2 regions of the Kitasatospora sp. NPDC048545 genome follow, and region 2 is predicted to be linked to the other one. Evidence: riboswitches for the same ligand, from Rfam matches in the RefSeq annotation. Region 2 holds a riboswitch; the other holds the start of a gene.
What was found. A riboswitch is a leader RNA that binds a small molecule or an ion and turns the genes downstream of it on or off. The one in region 2 is predicted to bind S-adenosylmethionine.
Positions count from the first base shown of each region.

Region 1: it holds a riboswitch for S-adenosylmethionine, as region 2 does, so the genes downstream of both, thrC (threonine synthase) here and AB0D10_RS16610 (IclR family transcriptional regulator) in region 2, are expected to answer to the same signal.

Region 1 is NZ_JBEZIQ010000017.1:151,546-158,637, forward strand. It holds gene groL (chaperonin GroEL) at 1-65, opposite strand, end outside; gene AB0D10_RS18500 (cold-shock protein) at 428-631, opposite strand; gene AB0D10_RS18505 (MoaD/ThiS family protein) at 1,172-1,450, opposite strand; gene thrC (threonine synthase) at 1,519-2,799, opposite strand; SAM riboswitch class I at 2,816-2,952, opposite strand; gene AB0D10_RS18515 (glucosyl-3-phosphoglycerate synthase) at 3,124-4,131, shown strand; gene AB0D10_RS18520 (trehalose-6-phosphate synthase) at 4,170-5,636, shown strand; gene otsB (trehalose-phosphatase) at 5,623-6,462, opposite strand; gene AB0D10_RS18530 (DUF3263 domain-containing protein) at 6,517-6,744, opposite strand; gene AB0D10_RS18535 (cupin domain-containing protein) at 6,847-7,092, shown strand, end outside.
Region 2 is NZ_JBEZIQ010000015.1:23,464-30,555, forward strand. It holds gene AB0D10_RS16605 (transcriptional regulator) at 1-731, opposite strand, end outside; SAM riboswitch class I at 965-1,107, shown strand; gene AB0D10_RS16610 (IclR family transcriptional regulator) at 1,305-2,018, shown strand; gene AB0D10_RS16615 (threonine/serine exporter family protein) at 2,141-3,394, opposite strand; gene AB0D10_RS16620 (helix-turn-helix domain-containing protein) at 3,856-5,154, shown strand; gene AB0D10_RS16625 (cobalamin-dependent protein) at 5,490-5,882, shown strand; gene AB0D10_RS16630 (methylaspartate mutase) at 5,879-7,092, shown strand, end outside.

The DNA of each region.
Region 1 (7,092 bases), on a different contig from region 2:
AGCTGGTTCATGCCACGCTCAAGGCCGCGGCGAGCTTCCTCATCAAAGGCGATGATCTTGGCCATCAGAAGTGGTCCTCCGGGACACGGTCGACTGCTCGGACCAAGGGGTGCCCGCGACGGACGGCCCTGGTGTGCGGGGGTCTTTTCCCCTACCGCTCCCGGGGGCCTCACCGACCCGGTCCGCTGTCACTCTCACGCTGTGAGTGCTAACGCCAATGATTAGCACTCCGGGTGGTCGAGTGCAAGCCCCGCCGCCGACCCGCGAGCCGCCACGGAGCCCGCCCCGGGGCCGTCCGGGAACGGCCGGAAACGCCGGGAACACCCGGGAACGCCGACGGGCCCGCACGACGCGTGTCGTGCGGGCCCGTCGAGAAGCGAGTGGTCACCAGCCCTGGGCCGGGCCGAGCTCCTGGAGTCGGAAGGGGTCAGACCGCCGCGCGAACCATGTCCGCCTGCGGGCCCTTCTGTCCCTGGGAAATCTCGAACTCGACCCGCTGGCCCTCCTCGAGGGTGCGGTAGCCGTCCATCTGGATCGCGCTGTAGTGGACGAAGACGTCCGCACCACCGTCGACCGCGATGAAGCCGTAGCCCTTCTCCGCGTTGAACCACTTGACGGTGCCCTGAGCCATTCCGAACTCCCCTAGTGCTGTGCTGGCCCTTCACGTGCCCGCAGGTCGCGGGCCCGGGTTGGTTTGAAGGCCGGCCCGGGGAACCCCCCCTGGGCGCAGCCGTGCACGCCGCAGCCCTCCGCGCGGGGCGCCGAACGGCGTCCGGTGAGCGGGTGACTGCGTCGACCGCCGCTGAATGTATCCGGACCGACGCCCTCTGCAACAGGGTCAGCCGCCGGTAATTCCACTGCCCGATCAAGGGACAGGACGGGCCGAATCGGAAAAATATCGGCATTTCACGCCGGACATAGCGGACGAATTACCCAAATCCCCGCGGTAATTCTGACATCGGCCTGACATGATTGCCGGGCCGGTCTCACCGGCCGGACGCGCCCGGGCTGAACAGCGCGGGCGGTCGAGAGGGAACCCCTGTTCCCAACCGAGCGACACTCTACTCCGACTCGACTCGGAAAGATTCCAGCCGGAATGCAACCGGCCACCCGTGCGTACGGAGAACGGAATTCCGTACGCACGGGCGGCCGAATGGCGGGAAGTCGCGGCTCAGCAGCCGCCGGCCACCGCCGGAATGATCGAGACGCCGGCGCCGTCCTTGATCTCGGTCGCCAGGCCCTCGGCGAAGCGCACGTCGTCGTCGTTCACGTAGACGTTGACGAAGCGGCGCAGCTTGCCGGTGTCGTCCAGCAGGCGGGCGGCGATGCCCGCGTGGTTCTTCTCCAGGTCGGCGATGACCTCGGCCAGGGTCGCGCCCTCGGCGGTCACCTCGGCGGCGCCGCCGGTGTAGGTGCGCAGGATGGTGGGGATGCGGACGTTGGCGCTCATGGCTCTCCTAGCGGGGTGGGGCCTTGCGGGGCGAGGCCCCCGGGTGGCGGGGCCGGGACGGGGGAGGTTCAGGCGGACACCAGGCCGGCGGCGCGGAAGGAGTCCAGCGTCGGGCGGATGACGGCGGTCATCCCGGCGTCGGAGACGGCGTCCAGGGTCTTCAGGCCGTCGCCGGTGTTGATCGCGACGGTCTCCTTGGCCGGATCCAGCTGCCCGGTCTCGACCAGCTTCTTCAGCACGCCGACGGTCACCCCGCCCGCGGTCTCGGCGAAGATGCCCTCCGTCCGCGCCAGCAGCCGGATCGCCGCCACGACCTCGGCGTCCGTGACGTCCTCGACCGCGCCGCCCGTGCGGCGGGCGATGTCCAGCACGTACGGGCCGTCGGCCGGGTTGCCGATCGCCAGCGACTTGGCGATGGTGTCCGGCTTGACCGGTCGGATCACGTCCCGGCCGGCCTTGAAGGCGGCCGACACCGGCGAGCAGCCCTCCGCCTGGGCGCCGAAGACCCGGTACGGCCGGTCCTCGACCAGGCCGAGCTTGATCAGCTCCTGCAGCCCCTTGTCGATCTTCGTCAACTGCGAGCCCGAGGCGATCGGGATCACGATCTGCTCCGGCAGCCGCCAGCCGAGCTGCTCGCAGATCTCGTACGCCAGCGTCTTGGAACCCTCGCCGTAGTACGGCCGCAGGTTGACGTTGACGAAGCCCCAGCCCTCCCCGGCCGGGTCGCCGATCAACTCCGAGCAGAAGCGGTTCACGTCGTCGTAGTTGCCCTCGATGCCGATCAGCTCGCCGCCGTACACCCCGGCCATGACGACCTTGCCCTGCTCCAGGTCGTGCGGGATGAACACGCAGGACCGGAACCCGGCCCGGGCGGCCGCCGCGCCCACCGCGCCGGCCAGGTTGCCGGTGGAGGAGCAGGACAGCGTGGTGTAGCCGAACGCCCGCGCCGCCTCGATGGCGCACGCCACCACGCGGTCCTTGAACGAGTGCGTCGGGTTCCCGGAGTCGTCCTTGATGTGCAGCTGAGCGGTGAAGCCGAGCTCCCGGCCCAGGTTGTCCGCCTTCACCAGCGGGGTCCAGCCCGGGTTCAGGTTCGGCTTGGACGCCACGTCGGCCGGCACCGGCAGCAGCGGCGCGTAGCGCCAGACGGACGTCGGACCGGCCTCGATCCGCTTGCGCAGCTCCTCCGCACCCTCGCTGCCGAACTCGTAGGCGATCTCCAGCGGGCCGAAGCACTCCAGGCACGCGAAGCTGGGGCCGAGCGGGAAGCGGGTGCCGCACTCGCGACAGGACAGCGCGGCGGCCGGGCCGAGGTCCACGGAAACAGGTGCGACAGTGTCGATAGCCATGATGGCGAGGCCTCTCTCCTCATCTTCCCCGTAGCGCGGTCGCGCCACAGGCCGGAATTGGCACCTGTCCCGCCGGGGCCTGTATGACGACAGCCGCGCGAGAAGGTTGCCGGGACGTCAACGGGCCGTTCCCTCAGTCCCTCTGGATGAGCTTGTGAAATTGTGGTGGCGCTCAGCGGTGACCCCGGCGTGCAAAGGTCCGACCGCTGTACGAAGACTGTATCCGAAGGCGTCAATCCTGAACGGGACCGTCCGCCACGCGAGATGACCCGTCCCACCCGACCCGCCGAGGAGACTTCCGTGCCCGCCGAACCGACTCCCGCACTGCTCCCGCAGGCGGCGTCCTGGCTGCGCCGCCGATCCTGGAGCGCGGCCGACCGGCCGGTCCACACCCTCCTCGCGGCCAAGGAGCGCACCGGGCGCACGGTCAGCGTGGTCCTCCCCGCCCTGGACGAGGAGGCCACCGTCGGCGACATCGTCCGCACCGTCCGCCGCGAACTGATGGAACGCCTCCCGCTCGTCGACGAACTCGTCGTGGTCGACTCCGGCTCCGTCGACGCCACCGCCGCCGTAGCCGCCGAGGCCGGCGCCCGGGTGGAGCACCGCGACGCCATCCTGCCCCGGCTGCCCGCCGCCCCCGGCAAGGGCGAGGTGCTCTGGCGGTCGCTGCTGGTCACCCGCGGCGACATCGTCTGCTTCGTGGACGCCGACCTGCGCGAGTTCGACCCGGCCTTCGTCTCCGGCATCGTCGGCCCCCTGCTGACCGACGAGTCCATCCACCTGGTCAAGGCCATGTACGACCGCCCGCTGGAGACGGAGTCCGGCGCTGTCGTCCCGGCCGGCGGCGGCCGCGTCACCGAACTCGTCGCCCGCCCCCTCCTCAACCTCCACTGGCCGGAGCTCGCCGGGTTCGTCCAGCCCCTCGGCGGCGAGTACGCGGCCCGCCGCTCACTGCTCGAACGGCTGCCCTTCCCGACCGGGTACGGCGTCGAACTCGGCCTGCTGGTGGACGCGTTGGAACTGGTCGGCCTGGACGCCCTGGCCCAGGTGGACGTCGGCGTCCGGCACCACCGCCACCAGGACGGCCAGGCCCTCGGCCGGATGGCCGCCACCATCTACCGCACCGCCCTCGAACGCCTCGACCGCGCCCACCGGCTCAAGGCCTCCGCCGACCTGGTCCACCCACAGCTCACCCAGTTCACCCGCGACCCGGACCCCCGCCCCCGGCCCCCGGCCGGGGACACCCCCATCTTCACCCCCCGCACCTACGAGATCACCGCCCTGGAACGCCCCCCGATGCACACCGTCCCCGAATACGCCACCCGGCACTGAGGGGTTTGCCACGCCGGAGCCCCGGCAACATCCCAACCATGGGCGATCTCACGACCGAACGTTCGAGTGCGACCGGCACCGCCCCCGTCCTGGTGGCCTCCAACCGGGGACCGGTGTCCTTCAGCACCGCCGACGACGGCACACTGACTCTGCGGCGCGGCGGCGGGGGGCTGGTGTCCGGCCTCTCCGCGATCGACGACCCGAACGCCGTCTGGGTCTGCGCGGCCCTCAACGCCGCGGACCGCAGAGCCGCCGCGCAGGCCCCCGACGGCCGCCTCGACCTGGCCGGCCACGACGTCGGCGGGCAGGCCGTCCGGATGCTGGACATCGACCCCGAGACCTTCGCCCGCGCCTACAACGGCGTCGCCAACTCCACCCTCTGGTTCGTCCACCACCTGCTCTACGCGACCCCCACCGCGCCCGCCTTCGACGCCGGGTTCCGCACCGAGTGGGCCGCCTACCGGGCCTACAACGCTGCCTTCGCCGAGGCGCTGGCTGCCGAAGCCGCCCCGGACGCCGCGGTGCTCGTGCAGGACTACCACCTCTCCCTGGCCCCGGCCCTGCTCCGCGCCGCCCGTCCCGACCTGCGGATCGGCCACTTCTCGCACACCCCGTGGGCCCCGCCCGACTACTACCGGATGCTGCCCGACGACGTCGCCCGTGACGTCCTCACCGGCATCCTGGGCGCCGACCGGGCCGGTTTCCTCACCGAGCGCTGGGCCCGCGCCTTCGCCGCCTGCTGCGAGGACCTGCTCGGCGCCGCCGTCGACCACGAGGCGCTCACCGTCACCCTCGACGGCCGCACCACCCGCCTCGGCGTGCACGCCCTCGGTGCCGACGCCGACTTCCTGCGCGAACGCTCCCGCCGGCCCGACGTGGACGAGCGCCTCGCCATCCTGCGCGAGGCCGTCGGCGACCGCCGCACCATCGTCCGGGTCGACCGCACCGAGCTGAGCAAGAACATCGTCCGCGGCCTCCAGGCCTACCGGCACCTGCTCCGTACCCGCCCCGAGTGGCACGACCGGGTGGTCCACATCGCGTTCGCCTACCCGTCCCGGACCGACCTGGCCGAGTACCGGGACTACACGGCGGCCGTCCGGCGCCTCGCGGGGGAGATCGACGCCGAGTTCGCCACCCCCACCTGGAAGCCGCTGATCCTGCACGTCGACGACGACTTCCCGCGTTCCCTGGCCGCTTACCGCCTGGCCGACGTGGCCCTGGTCAATCCCATCCGGGACGGCATGAACCTGGTGGCCAAGGAGGTCCCCGTGGTCTCCGACCGCGGCTGCGCCCTGGTCCTCTCCCGGGAGGCCGGCGCCTACGCGGAACTCGCCGACAACGCCCTGACGGTCAACCCGTACGACGTCATCGCCACCGCCGACGCGCTGCACACCGCCCTCACCATGCCCGAGGCGGAACGCGCCGACCGGACCAAGCGCCTCGCGGCGGCAGCCACCGCGCTCCCCCCGCAGCAGTGGTTCCTCGACCAGCTCAACGCGCTGTGAGCGCCTGACCCAGCGATTCCAGCAGTTCCACCACGCCGGCCGGGCCCGGGACCACCAGGTCCGCCCGGTCGGCGAGTTCGCGCACCGGTGCGTCCCCCACCGCCGCACTGCACACCAGCAGCCCGGCCATCCCCTCGCCCCGCAGCTTCTCCACCGCCGCGAAGGCCGCCACGTCCCCCAGGTCGTCCCCCGCGTACAGCACCGATCCGGCGGCCCGTTCCCGGAGGAAGCCGGTCAGCGCCGCCCCCTTGTCCACGCCCGGCGGCCGCAGTTCCAGCACCAGCCGGCCGGGTTCCACCACCAGTCCGTGCTCGGCCGCCAGCTCCCCGACCGGCGCCCGCAACAGTTCCAGCGCCTCCTCGGGCGCCGCCGTCCGCCGGGTGTGCACGGCGACCGAACGGCCCTTGTCCTCCAGGCCGGTGCCCTCGGGCGCCCCGGCCCGCGCCAGCACCCCGGGCAACGCCTCCCGCGCACCCGCCACCCCGGGGTGCACCTGCGGCGCCGTCAGCTCGCCGTCCTCCCACCGCTCGGCGCCGTAGTGTCCCAGCACCACGACCCCGGGCACCCCGGCCAGTCCCCCGTACTCCACGGCCAGCGCCGCAGGCCGTCCCGTCACCACCACCACGGCCCGCACCTCGGGTGCCAGCACCCGCAGCGCGCCGGCCACCCCGGGGTGCGCGCGGGCCAGGCTCGGGTCGGCCACGATCGGTGCCAGGGTCCCGTCGAAGTCCAGGCCGATCACGGTGTCCCGGGGCGCCCGCAGGATCGCCCGCACCCCGTCCCGCCCGGCCTCGGTCCCCGGCACCCACGTCTCTTCGAATCCCATACCGAGGCCCTTACCCCCGGTCCCGGCGCGGAACGCCCGCGTCGAACGCCCGCGTCAGCGGGCCTCCCGCCGGGCGGCCCGCACCCGCCGCAGGCGGTTCACCAGCACCGGGGCGTGCGCCAGCGCCTCCTCCCGGTCCAGCAGCGCGTTCAGCAGCTGGTAGTACCGGGTTGAGGAAAGCCCCAGCTCCTCCCTGATCGCCCGCTCCTTGGCCCCCGCCGTTCGCCACTGCCGCCCCTCCAGCGCCAGCACCGCCCGATCCCGCTCGCTCAGCTCGCCCACCGCGCACACCTCCGCCCGCCACTACGGAGTGTCATTCTCCCGCGCGACCCCGACACACAGTGCTCGCCCCACCGCTTCGTCGGCCCGGCTAGCGTCATCCCCATGACCACGCCCAGCTTCGCCGTGCACATCCCCGCCGCCGACCTCGAACCCGACCCGCTCGACCCCGCGCAGATCGTCTCCGGCACGCCCGAGGTCACCGGCCGGGTCCTCTCCGAGTCCGCCGACGGCCGACAGCTGCGCGGCATCTGGCAGATCACCCCCGGCGTGGTCACGGACGTCGAGGCCGACGAGATGTTCGTGGTCCTCAGCGGCCGGGCCACCATCGAGGTCGAGGGCGGCTCGACC
Region 2 (7,092 bases):
AGCTCCGGGGGGAGGAGCGGGTCTTGCTCCAGCGCGTGGCCGAACGCGTCGGCCAGGCGCAGCGCGGTGGCGACGAGGCCGGTGGAGCCGTGCGCGGCGCCGGTCGGGCCGTCGGCGGGGGCGCCCCGGCCGGCGTGGTCGAGGGCGTCGGCGAGCGGGCCGTACGCGGCGAGGGTGTCGGCCGCGGGCCACAGGCGTTCCGCGGTGGTGGCGGGGTCGGAGAATCCGGGGCCGGCGAGGCGGGTGGCCTCCGCGGTGATGAGGTAGGAGTCGACGGTGGACTGCGAGGTCTCGTCGGTCAGTTCCCGCAGGAGGTCGTGCGGGCTGACGTAGGTGCCGGGCGCGAGCGGGACGCCGCCGAGCCGGGTCAGCGCGGTGCGGAGCGCGTCGCGTTCGGCCCGGCGCTGCTCGGGGACGGAGAAGGCGTAGAGGCGCCAGAGTCCGTCCCAGGGGGCGAGTCCGGCGTCCTGCGCGTGGGCGAGGGCGATGAACCGGGCGTCCGCGTCGGTGCGGAGCCGGCCCGCATCGGTCAGGTGGAGACGGCCCTTGCGGCCCCGCCCTTCCTGGCGCAGCACACCCGCTGCCTCCAGGCGGCGGACGGCCAGCCGCACCGGCTGGTCCGCGAGGCCGGCCGCCGCGGCGACGTCGTAGACGTAGTCGAGCGAGGCGGTGCCCCGGGGGTCGAAGCAGGCTTCGACGACCGTGCGCGGCGCGGGCTTGTACTCGGGCACGGGAGTCCTCGGTTCGTGACGGCGTGTCCCCCGGGCGGGGGCGTGCGGCCACTGTGCCACACGGGGGTGGGCGCCCCTCCGGACCGCTGGCGGGGCGGCCGCGCGGGGTGCGGCGGCCGGGCCGACGGGGCCGGCGCCCGCGCCGACGCCGGTGCGGGTGCCCGCCTTCCGTACGCGGTGGGGGAGGGGGGAGGTTTGGCGAGCGGCCCGGGGAATCTTGTATGGTTCCTGGCGAATCATCCAGAGGGGTGGAGGGACCGGCCCTACGAAGCCCCGGCAGCTCCCCGGTCGACCCGGCGTCCGAAGTACGCGCCGTGCCGTCCGGGATCAGTGCCAACTCCGGCCTGCCGCCACTGTGGCGCGGGAAAGATGAGGAGACACGGTGCTCTCTGTGCTGTCCTTCGCCCGGGCGCTTCCCGCCCCGGCCCTTTCGCGTACCCGTCTCGTGCCCGGCGCAGGCAATCGGCCGACTTCTCCGGCCCGTCCTCGCTGACCACCCCCCGCTCCCCGCGGGGAGCCTCCGTGAGCACGGCCCGCCCGCCGCTCACGGGATCTGAGACGGAGTACCCATCCATGCAGAACACGAGCGGTGTCGGCGTGCTCGACAAGATCACCTCGATCCTCGGCACCCTGGAGGCCGGTCCCACCACCCTGGCCGGACTCGTCGCCGCCACCGGACTGGCGCGGCCCACCGCCCACCGGCTGGCCGTGGCACTCGAACACCACCGCCTGGTCACCAGGGACATGCAGGGCCGGTTCGTCCTCGGCCCCCGGCTCGGCGAGCTGTCGTCCGCGGCGGGGGAGGACCGCCTGCTGGCCGCCGCCGGCTCGGTCCTCACCCACCTGCGGGACATCACCGGCGAGAGCGCCCAGCTCTACCGCCGGCAGGGCGAGATCCGGATCTGCGTGGCCGCCGCCGAACGCCTCTCCGGCCTGCGCGACACCGTTCCGGTGGGCATCACCTTCCCCATGAAGGTCGGCTCCGCCGCACAGGTCCTGCTCGCCTGGGAGGAACCCGAGCGGCTCCACCGCGGCCTGCAGGGTGCCCGGTTCACCGCCACCGCGCTCAGCGGCGTACGGCGCCGCGGCTGGGCGCAGTCCATCGGCGAACGCGAACTCGGCGTCGCCTCCGTCTCCGCGCCCGTCCGCGGACCGTCCGACCGGGTCGTGGCCGCTGTCTCCGTGTCCGGCCCGATCGAACGGCTCACCCGGCACCCGGGTGCGCAGCTCTCCCGGGCCGTCGTCGAGGCGGCCGACCGCCTCACCGAGGCCCTGCGCCATGCCTGACCGGGGCTCCCGGCCCCTTTTCGCGTCCGTCACGCCCGGCCGAACCGGGCCGCGCCGCGCCCCGGTTCGGCCCGGTCGGGACGCGGTTCGGGGCCCGGGTGCGGACCCGGTCCAGCCCCGTTTCAGCCCCGGGGTTGCAGCACGGCGAGGGAGGGGCGGGGGATGCGGCCGATGACCGAGCCGATCAGGGTGCCGATCGACACCCCGAACAGCGCCGACACGGCCGCCAGCACGGCCTGCGCCCCGTTGCCGACCTCGATCTGGGCGGTGTTCAGCAGGCCGAAGGAGCCCGGCACCACGATCCAGAACGCCGGGAGGTAGAGCACCTGCCAGAGCGGACCGCCCGGCAGCCAGTGCACCAGGGTGGCCGCGCACGCGGCGGAGACCGCCCCGGCCAGGCCGCCGATCGCCGCGCCGTGCGCCATCCCCACCGTCACCTGGACGGTGGCGCTCACCGCGATCACCACGACGATCCACGGGACGGCCGAGGGCGGGGTGTGGACGTTGACCACCAGCCCGGCCACCGCGATCGCCAGCCCCAGCCCGATCACCCACCAACTCGGCTTCGCCACCTGGACGTTCGCCAGCGCCGAGGCCGGCATGCCGGTCGCGGTCGCGGCCGCCACCAGCCCCGCGAGGAACAGCGTCAGCTGCACCGCGCCGGACACCAGCCGGGCCGAACCCGCACTGGCCGCACCCGCGGCGATCTCCGACAGTCCGGTGACCAGCAGCCCGCCCGGCAGCAGGATCGCCAGCGTGGCCACGATCGTCCGCAGCGGGCCGTCCAGCAGCGAGGCCCGCGCGAGCGTCAGGACCAGCAGGGACACCAGGAACCCGGCGGTGACGGGCAGCAGCGGCCGCAGGTACGGCATCCGCCGGGCGAGCACGGTCAGCCCCACCACGATCAGCGAGCCGAGCCCGGCCGCCAGCACGTTCGCCGCCGCCGGCTGCAGGAAGAGGCAGACGCCCACCCCGACCGGCAGCGCCCCGAGGTCCGCCACCCAGGTGGGCCAGTGGGCCGGCGCCCGCCGGATCCGGTCCAGTTCGGCCAGGGCCCGCGGCCCGTCGAGCTCACCGGCGCGCAGCCGGTGCACCAGGTGGAGGACGTCCGCCGTCTGCTCGAACCGCAGGGCGGCGCCCACCGGCTGGAACCTGGCGCCCTCGTCGGGGCCCAGGGCGACGAACAGCCCGTTGGTCAGGGCCGCGACCCGCACCTCCGGAGCGCCCGACGCCCGTCCCAGGCCGCGGAGTTCCTCCTCGACCTCGTGGACGGGAAGGCCGCCGCCCAGCAGGGCCTCGCCGAGGTCGAGCAGCAGACGGCAGAGCGGGTCGGGCGGGGCGCCGTCGCCCCGGACCGATGGAGACTTGGTGGACATGGCAGGTATCGTCCCATCCCGCCCGCTTCGGTCCGCGTGTGCCCCGGTCTGATCGGTTCCCGCCGGGTCGGTCCCTGTCGCCGGACCCCGGCCCCGCCCTGCTGCTGCCCCCGCCCGTGCCCGGCCGCCCGTACCCGCTGCCGTCGCCCCGGCTCGGGCGTCCCCGGCCGGGCCCCTGGTCGGTTGGACCCCTTCACGGGCGGTACCGGCGGTACTTCCGGCGGTCCGCCGAACGTGATGTGAGGCCCACGTGAAGGTCGCGGGTGGGGCCGGTGATCGGCCGTTGATCGGACGTAGACGCCGAGCCTGGAGCATCGGGAACCGGAGGGAACCGGTTCGGAGGCCACAGCCTGACCACCGGGGCCAGTACGGCCGGACCACGGGCCGCGCGGGCACCCAGTGCTGCTGCCGCCGGACCGGACCTCCGGCGAGAGTCCGAACCACGGAAGGGCAGACGAGGCATGGACAGCGGGCAGTCGGTGCAAGCGGTGAGGACGGCGGCGGGCTTCGGCGAGCAGCTGCGGGTACGGCGCGAGCGGATCGGGCTGACCCAGCAGTGCCTGGCCGATCACGCCACCCTGAGCGTGCGGGCCATCCGGGACATGGAGAGCGGCCGGGTGCGCCGGCCCCGCAATGAGACCGTCCGGCTGCTGGCGGACGCGCTGCGGCTGGAGGGCCGCAGCCGGACGGACTTCGAGGAGGCCGCCCGCCGGCACCCGCTCGCCGACGAACCGGCGACGGTGCCGGCACCGGCCGCGCCGCCGGTGGCGCGCGGGGCGATCGTCGGCCGCGAGATGGAGACCGAGGTCCTGGTCGACGCCTTCGCCGTGCACGGGGACCGGCTGGTCTCGCTGGTCGGCCTCGGCGGGGTGGGCAAGACCCGGCTCGCCCTGGAGGTCGCCCGCCGGGTGCACCTGGCCGCCCGCTGGTCGGTGCGCTGGGTGGACTGCGGCGTCGGCCCGCACCCCTGGCGCGGCCTGCCGGACGGCCTCGCCCGGGACATCGGCGACCGGCCCGCCCTGCTGGTGCTGGACGGCGCCGACAACGGGGTGGACGCCGGACAGCTGGACGCCCTGTTCCAACACTGCCCCGGGCTCCGGGTGCTGATCACCGCCCGCGAGGCCCGGCCGCTGCCCGGCGGCCAGGTCATCCCGCTCGCGCCACTGCCCGTCCCGGCCCCCGAACTCGACGCCGAACCGGAGGCGTTGGCGCAGGTCGGAGCCGTCCGGCTGCTGCTCTCGCACCTGAGCCGGCTGCGCCCCGGCTACACCCTGGAGCGCTCCGAGGCACCCGCCGTCGCCGAGCTCTGCCGCCACCTGGACGGCCTGCCGGGCGCGTTGGAGCGCGCGGCGGGCTGGGCGCTGGTGCAGTCCACCGGCCAGCTGGTCGCCCGGCTGGCGGCCGTCCCGTTCACACTGGCCGCACCGCCGCTGGTGTTCGGCGCGCGCGGTGACGTCCGCGACGAGGTGGAGCCGGCGATCCGACGGCTGACGGACCGCCAGCGTCAGCTGCTGGAGGTCCTCGTGGACGAACCGGGGGACTGGTCCGGGGAGGATGCGGTGGTCCGCACCGGCTGGGCGCTGCAGACCTGCCTGGCGACGGTGCACGAGTTGCTGTCGCGCGGGCTGATCCGCAGCGTGCCCGCCCGGGACGGCGTGCGGTTCACGGTGCTCAACCTGTGCCGACGCCTGGTCCGGGAGGAGCCGGGGCTCCGGCTGGCCCCGGCCGGGGACGTGCCGCTGCTCGCCGTCGCGGGCTGACGGCGCGGGCCGACCGGACGCCCGGTCGTGGGGTGGGGGCGCGGGCGCGGGGGTGCGGGGCGCGGGCGCGGGGGCGGTGGCGCGGCGCCGTGAGCCGACGGCGGGCCCCGGCGGGCCGTCGATTCTGCCGCATTGTGCCGCAGGAGCTGCCGCTTGCCCGGCCCGATCGTTCCTAACGTTCTCCGTGGGCCGGGCCGCCGCGGAACACGCGCCGGAATCCCCGGTCCGCCGGCCCGGGCGTCGGCGGAAATCCATCGACGATCTCTACCGATGAGGGCTGAGTTGTGCAGCACGGAAATGCCGAACCCGGCGGGCTGGACGTCGTCGTGACGACGATGGCCTCGGACTCGCACACCTGGAACCTGGTGTTCCTGCAACTCCTGCTGGAGGAGATGGGCCACCGGGTGACGAACCTGGGCGCCTGCGTCCCGGACGCGCTGCTGCTCGCCGAATGCCGGCGGATCGTGCCGGACCTGATCGTGATCAGCAGCGTCAACGGGCACGGCCACCAGGAGGGCCTGAGGGTGATCCCGTCCCTGCGCGCCTGCCCGGAACTACGGCGCACGCCGACCGTCATCGGCGGCAAGCTCGGCATCGCCGGGGCCGACGACCCCGACCGCGAGCGGACGCTGCTGGCGGCCGGCTTCGACGCCGTCTTCGAGGAGGGCGCCTCGGTGGCCCCGTTCCGCGAATTCGTCGACGGGCTGCGCTCCCGGGTCCTGCTGTGACCGGCTTCGGCGCGTTCGTGGCGCAGGCCGCGGAGGCCGGTGCCCTGGTGGTGCAGCCCCGGATGGGGATGGCGGAGGCGGCCCGGATGCGGGACGGCCTGCTCGCCACCCGGGGGGCGGCCGCCGTCACTGTCGGCACCATCACCCTGGACAGCTACACCCGCACCGGAGACCTCGGCGCGGCGCGGCGCGCCCTGGCCGTCGGGGCCGGCCTCAACGGCTACCCGATCGCCACCCACCCGGTCGAGGTCACCCGGGCGGTCCTGCACGGGGTGGCGGACGCCGGCTTCCCGGTACAGGTCCGGCACGGTTCGGCGGCACCGGAACGGATCTTCGAGGCGCTGCTGGCGGCCGGACTGGACGCCACCGAGGGCGGGCCGGTCTCCTACTGCCTGCCGTACGGCCGCACCCCGCTCCACGAGGCGGTGGCCTGCTGGCGGCGCAGCTGCGAACTCCTCGCCTCCATCCGTGCGTTCGGGGCGGAACCGCACCTGGAGACGTTCGGCGGCTGCATGATGGGCCAGCTCTGCCCGCCCTCGCTGCTGATCGCCATCAGCGTGCTGGAGGCGATGTTCTTCCGTCAGCACGGGTTGCGCAGCATCTCGCTCAGCTACGCCCAGCAGACCAGCGCCCACCAGGACGAGGAGGCCCTGGCCGCGCTCGGCCGGATCGCGGACGAGCTGCTCGCGGACGTCGACCGGCACCTGGTGGTGTACGCGTACATGGGCGTCTACCCGCGCTCGCCCGCCGGCGCGCGGCGGCTGCTGGAGGACGCGGCGCGGCTCGCCGTGCGCGGCGGTGCCGCCCGGCTGATCGTCAAGACCACGGCCGAGGCGCACCGCATCCCGACGGTCGCCGAGAACGTCCGGGCCCTGGAGGCCGCCGCCGCGGCCGCCACGGCCGAGCGCACCCGCCCGCGGCCGGCCGCGCCGCCGGACACCGGGATCGAGACCGAGGCCAGGGCCCTGATCGGCGCCGTGCTCGACCTGGACGCCGACCTCGGGCGGGCCATGGTGAAGGCGTTCGCGGCCGGCTACCTGGACGTGCCGTACTGCCTCCACCCCGACAACGCCGGGAGGACGCGCAGCTCACTGGGCCCGGACGGCCGGCTGTACTGGTCCGCCGTCGGTTCGATGCCGATCGCCGGGCTGGTCGAGGGCGGCCGTCCGCCGATCCTCGGCTCGGCCGGACTGCTCGCCGCCCTCTCCCA